Linked DNA regions of Archaeoglobus fulgidus DSM 4304. The main gene of each other region encodes a partner of the protein of the gene in region 2 in a complex. Each region holds a gene or a part of one and is shown on either strand. Other genes may lie near its edges. A codon is read from its position in the direction of its gene.

The links. The genes of interacting proteins can lie anywhere in the genome.
Region 1: the proteins of pan (region 2) and psmA are in contact, whole or in part, in a cryo-EM structure (PDB 6HE5), measured with the Archaeoglobus fulgidus proteins. Residues at the interface, in WP_010879468.1 of Archaeoglobus fulgidus: Asp391 (codon at 2,002), Leu392 (codon at 2,005), Lys393 (codon at 2,008), Gly394 (codon at 2,011), Met396 (codon at 2,017), Phe397 (codon at 2,020), Val398 (codon at 2,023); in WP_010877997.1 of Archaeoglobus fulgidus: Ala30 (codon at 1,843), Arg33 (codon at 1,834), Gly34 (codon at 1,831), Ala35 (codon at 1,828), Asp51 (codon at 1,780), Arg53 (codon at 1,774), Val54 (codon at 1,771), Lys66 (codon at 1,735), Ser79 (codon at 1,696), Gly80 (codon at 1,693), Leu81 (codon at 1,690), Val82 (codon at 1,687), Met166 (codon at 1,435).

What each region holds. Positions count from the first base shown.
Region 1 is NC_000917.1:447,195-450,010, reverse strand. What follows is about bases 61-2,804. They hold psmA (archaeal proteasome endopeptidase complex subunit alpha), read right to left. Parts: upstream 1,931-2,804; coding sequence 1,190-1,930; downstream 61-1,189. Other genes in these bases: AF_RS02480 (penicillin acylase family protein), read right to left, coding at 2,576-2,804; AF_RS02485 (hypothetical protein), read right to left, coding at 2,259-2,579; AF_RS02490 (Rpp14/Pop5 family protein), read right to left, coding at 1,933-2,262; AF_RS02500 (ribosome assembly factor SBDS), read right to left, coding at 482-1,186; rrp4 (exosome complex protein Rrp4), read right to left, coding at 61-482. In the rest of the region: more of rrp4, read right to left, coding at 1-60; more of AF_RS02480, read right to left, coding at 2,805-2,816. UniProt on the Methanocaldococcus jannaschii protein: Component of the proteasome core, a large protease complex with broad specificity involved in protein degradation. The M.jannaschii proteasome is able to cleave oligopeptides after Glu, Asp, Tyr, Phe, Trp, slightly after Arg, but not after Ala.
Region 2 is NC_000917.1:1,775,982-1,778,910, reverse strand. The notes cover bases 73-2,929. They hold pan (proteasome-activating nucleotidase), read left to right. Parts: upstream 73-831; coding sequence 832-2,028; downstream 2,029-2,929. Other genes in these bases: hemA (glutamyl-tRNA reductase), read left to right, coding at 2,128-2,929; AF_RS09930 (multiprotein bridging factor aMBF1), read right to left, coding at 259-729; cutA (divalent-cation tolerance protein CutA), read right to left, coding at 73-231. Also shown: more of cutA, read right to left, coding at 1-72. UniProt on the Methanocaldococcus jannaschii protein: ATPase which is responsible for recognizing, binding, unfolding and translocation of substrate proteins into the archaeal 20S proteasome core particle.

The DNA.
Region 1 (2,816 bases), 1.3 Mb from region 2 along the record:
AGCAGCTTTATCATGCTCCCCTTTTTGCCGATGACTCTCGGAACCCTTGCAGGGTTGATGGCAACGATCCTGCCGAACCTTATCGGCCTGCAGATTCTGTCTTTCATGGTCAGAGTGACCTTCATTTTTGGGTCAATGTTCAGAACCTTTGCTATGATCGCATCACCTATATCCAAAACTTCATTCGGTTTCTTGTTCGGCTTCATTTCCGGATTCTCGCTTACAGGCAAAAAGGCCTGATAGGGTGAGTAAATGTCAACAGCCCAGCCGTTGGCGGCAACCTCCCTTATTATGCCGATCACAACATCCCCAACGGAAGGTGTGTACCTCCCCTTCAGAGGGATTACCCTAACGTGAGTCTCGGTTTGATCAAAAAGGCCTATTATCTTTGCGTAAACTTTCCCACCTTCCACGTACGTTCCGTAACCTGCGGCACGTGGATTTGTGGAAAGCAAATCTCCTGGCAGTACTATCTTCCTCATTATCCTATCCTCCTCAAAACCTTTGTCAGAGCCTCTCCTTTCGCGACTTTTCCAAGCAGGTCCATCAGGTCACCGTACATTCCGGATGGTATGCGCATCACGCAAATCCAGCTTCCATCCCTCTGCCATTCCTCCCTTGTCACGCCTCCAAAGTTATACAGGGCGGAGATAGCCCTTCCAGTGTGTTCAGGCGGTATTTTAATGGCAATTTCCATTTCCTCAAACTTCAGCGGAAGAATTGGCTTTAGAGCTTTTACGATATCCTTTACCTGAGCTTCAACGGACTTGAAAATGTCGATGTGAACCTTCGCCTCCTCTAAGGCCCTCTCGATCCTTGAGGGAGGGTGTGGAGCGTTCGTTCTCGGATCAATCGTATTTCTGCTTATGAAGTTGATGATCTGCTTTCTTTTCGCCTCGAGCATTTCCCTTCTCTGCTCGGCGGTTATCTGAACCTCTCCTTCGAGTATGATTTTCCTGGCAATCTCGAAAACGTCGTCTGTGCCAAATATCTTCCTCAGCTCGTCCACCGAGGCCCTCTCGCCCTTTTTCGCGTCTTTGAACACTTCCTCTGCGGCGAGGAGGTCCTCGAAGTTGACCTCCTTTCCTTCCTTGAGGTCTCTGGCTAAGTAGGGGTCAACGAGGACCTCAAACTCCTCTCCGCCCTTTCTGAGCCTTGCGATTACTGCCTTATCGAGGGATACCATACTTCACTTCTTCAGCAGCTCCCTAATCCTCTCGTTCGCTCTCTCCACGTAAGGCTTGAGCTCCTCAGGAGACACTTCCTTGAAGGTTCTGTCGTCAACTTTAACGTAGCCAACCTCGATGTTCTCCGGGACGAGCTCCGATTCAATGGAAAGTCCCATTGCAACGAGTCCGAGAACCATGGCGTCATCGAAGCTGAGGTCATCGCGGTACTCCTTTTCGAAGAACTCGGTAACTGCATTTCTGCCCATACCTATGGCCGTTGCCTTGTACTCCAGCAGGGCACCGCTTGGGTCAGTTTCGTATAGCTTCGGAACCTCATCGACACCGGCGATGAGAAGCGAAACGCCAAAGGGCCTTACACCTCCGTACTGAGTGTACTGCTGCTTGAAGTCGCAGATTTTCTTTGCAAGCTCCTTCACCGTTATAGGCTCATCGTAGGTAAGCCTGTTAATCTGGGCCTCTATTCTCGCCCTGTCGATAAGCACCCTTGCATCCGCCACTAGTCCAGATGTTGCGGCACAGATGTGCTCGTCAATCTTGTATATCTTCTCAATCGTGTCCGCCTCGAGAAGCTTGCTGCCTACCCTCTTATCAGCTATCAGGATGACACCCTCTTTGCACTTAATGCCTATAGCCGTTGCTCCTCTTTTTACAGCCTCTCTGGCGTATTCCACCTGGAACAGTCTTCCATCAGGGCTGAATACCGTTATTGCCCTATCATATCCCATTTGCGGTAAATGCATGTTCACACCTCCAAATACTTTCTTTTACACCTTTTTATTGTACCGCTGACACCCAATGTCAGCGGGATTACCCTCACACCTCCCACGTGCGTCATTAACGTGAGAGCCACCATCACCTTATCGAGCGCTTCCCTGTAGCACCTTACTATCCCCCTCTCTCCGTCGAATGCTTCCAGCCTGAGTCCGCTGGCTGCAAAGCACTCTCCGAACAGGCTCAGCATTTTCTCTGAGAGAGCGCGGGAAAGTGACCTCTCGTCGATCTTTTTTTCAGCTATAATCCTGAAGGCAATATATCTTTTTCTGCTTCTCAGTGATGGTGGCAAACCCTTCACGATTGCTTTACTGCGAAAGGTGAAAAAAAGTTTGTGATGGTTGCGGAAATTACCGCGAGAGCCATGCACAGCAGAATGCTTATGTAAGGCAGTGGTGAGAGGGTAAGAAACTTCTCAAGCATTCCCATGTAGGCCAAGTAGGCAAGAAAGGCTCCGAAGATGAACAGGCTCAGCGCTAAGCCAGCAGCAACCGCTTCCTTCAAATTCTTAGAGAAGTACCCCACAATCAGCCCTCCGATTATGATGCCAACCCAGTGGAAAGCGGAGAGCGCAAGAGCTACGATGAAAACACCTATTACAAAAATAAGTCTCTTCATGAGCTCACCTCCCTGAAAACTATCTTTTCACCCCTCACGTTGAAATCAAAGCTCTTGTACTGCCCATTCGCCCACATTTCGAGCTGATCGTAGTAGTGGGGAGAGAAGTAGTTGCCCGAATTCCCACCCGGAATTACGCAGTAGTTCTCGTCAAAGTTGACTATCATCCTCCAGCTGCTTCCTGCCTGCGATAATCCCGTTCCCCAGTCAACGGCCCTTCTGAAGTTGAAAACGGTG
Region 2 (2,929 bases):
TGTGTAGCTGTGCATCGCCTTTACCTCATCCCTGACTTCGGCAAACTTCTCCGACCTCGTTTTAACGATCATGGCAAACTCAGTTGCTGCCTCTATCTTTCCCTCCCACCAGAAGAAAGATTTAATGGGAAAGATGTTTACGCAGGCTGCGAGTTTTTTCTCAAGGAGCCTCTTCGCTATTCTTTCCGCCTCCTCCAAAGAAGGGGCGGTTATGTAGATGAAGTTGTGCATGCAGCTCTTTAATGCTCTGGACTTAAATTATTTCTTCTTTCTCTTCACAACAACAACGTCGCCCAGTGTTGGAACAAGGCTCTTGCTCTTCTCAATTTTGATTTCGGGAACCTGCTCTCTCAGCTTGATGTTGAACAGCTTCTCCAGCTTCTCCACAACCTCAGGCTCAGGTGTAATCTCCGCATTCTCGATTTTCTTTATCAAAGACTCCTTCTCCTGAATCTTCTTTGCAAGCTGCTCCTGACTCCAGCCTCTCTTTTCCCTTTCTCGCCTGATAATAATGTGGAAGTTCTCAACAAGCTCCTCTGTGAACTCGATTTTTGTCGAACCCCTCTTCTTTTTCAGAACGACCCTTCTCGCCCCCTGCTGAGATGCTACGGAGGGCTTCTTTTCAGTTCCGAACTGTCTGCAGGAGCCGCAAACCGTAACCTCACTGCCCTCAACAACAATCTTGAAGCCTTTTCCCTTAATCTCTCTGCCACAGATTTCGCAGTTCATTTCACTCACCAGCAACAAGTTCTTATATGATGAGTGATATATATGTATTTGGAGGCTTCCGGAACGTAGAGGGAAGCAAAAAATAAAATTGAGGGATAAAATATGGGCGATAGCGAAATACAATACCTCCTGGAAAAGTTGAAGAAGCTGGAGGAGGATTACTACAAGCTTAGAGAGCTTTATCGCAGATTGGAAGACGAGAAGAAGTTTATCGAAAGCGAAAGAATAAGGTATGAAAGAGAAGTAAGAAGGCTGAGAAGTGAAGTTGAAAGATTACGCTCACCGCCATTACTCGTAGGTGTTGTTTCAGACATACTTGAAGACGGAAGAGTTGTTGTGAAGAGCTCAACCGGACCGAAGTTCGTTGTCAACACCTCGCAGTACATCAATGAGGAAGAACTCAAGCCGGGTGCGAGAGTCGCTTTAAACCAGCAGACGCTGGCAATAGTGAATGTCCTTCCAACATCCAAAGACCCAATGGTTTACGGCTTTGAGGTGGAGGAGAAGCCAGAAGTTAGCTACGAGGACATAGGAGGTCTTGATGTACAGATTGAGGAAATCAGAGAGGCTGTTGAGCTGCCGCTGCTGAAACCGGAGCTTTTCGCGGAAGTTGGCATAGAGCCGCCCAAGGGTGTGCTGCTCTACGGTCCGCCGGGTACGGGTAAAACCTTGCTGGCCAAAGCGGTCGCAAACCAGACGAGGGCAACGTTCATACGTGTGGTTGGCAGCGAGTTCGTTCAGAAGTACATCGGAGAGGGAGCAAGGCTGGTCAGAGAGGTGTTCCAGCTCGCAAAGGAGAAGGCACCTTCAATAATATTCATAGATGAGCTTGATGCAATAGCTGCGAGAAGGACAAACAGCGATACCAGCGGTGACAGGGAGGTTCAGAGGACGATGATGCAGCTCTTAGCTGAGCTTGACGGCTTCGACCCGAGAGGGGATGTGAAGGTCATCGGTGCGACGAACAGGATCGACATACTCGACCCAGCAATCCTTCGACCTGGAAGGTTTGACAGAATAATAGAGGTTCCGCTACCAACGTTCGAGGGGAGGATACAGATTTTCAAGATACACACGAGGAAGATGAAGCTTGCGGAGGACGTTGACTTCAAGGAGCTTGCGAGAATCACGGAGGGTGCGAGTGGAGCGGACATCAAGGCGATATGCACCGAGGCAGGGATGTTTGCCATCAGAGAGGAGAGGGCGAAGGTTACAATGCTGGACTTCACCAAGGCGATAGAGAAGGTGCTCAAGAAGACGACTCCGATACCCGATTTGAAGGGAGTGATGTTCGTTTAACCGTTCCGGGAGTCTCCACCATTTTATCATTTTAATTTTTGCTTTTCAGCATTGCTGAATAAAAAACTTAAAAAGCACTTGTGAATTCTGAACTATAAGATGGAAATTGGATGCATAACGATTTCTCACAAAAATGCCAAAGTTGAGGAAATTGAGAAAATCTGGCTTACTGTAAAGCCGAGACTGGAGGATGTGATTTCGAAATGCAGTTTTTCCGAGTATGCTTACATCTTCACATGCAATCGCTTCGAAATCTATCTCGTTGGCGAGAATCTGAAAAGCTGTCTTCAAGATATTGCGGAGGAGCTTGGTATAACCGGAAAGGCTGAAATTTTTGTTGGTGAGAGCTGCCTGAGGCACCTGCTGAGAGTTGCTTCGGGAATAGAGTCGATGATTGTTGGGGAGGAGCAGATTCTCGGTCAGGTAAGGCAGTGCTTTAATCTCTGCAGGGAAGGTGGGCAGGCTGGGGAGGTTCTGGAGAGGGTTTTCGGCAAGGCCGTTCAGGTCGGGAGAAGGGTTAGGAGAGAGACGGCAATTTCGAAAGGCTCGGTGTCGATTGGCTCTGCTGCGGTTGAGGTGGCGGAGAGAGTTCTGGGAACGCTGAAGGGAAAGAAGGCTTTGCTCGTAGGTGCGGGGGAAATGGGCACGCTCGTTGCAAAGGCCATTGCAGGTAAGGAAGTAGAGGCTGTTTTAATAGCCAACAGAACGTACGAGAAGGCTGAGGAGCTTGCAAAACGAATTGGCGGGGTTGCAGTAAAGTTTGACAAACTGGTTGATTACCTCAAGGTCTGCGACGTCGTCATATCCGCAACCTCCGCACCCCACGCCGTCATAACGAGGGGGGACGTGGAGAGGGCTATGAGGGAGAGAAGTCAGAAGCTTCTCATCATTGACATAGCCT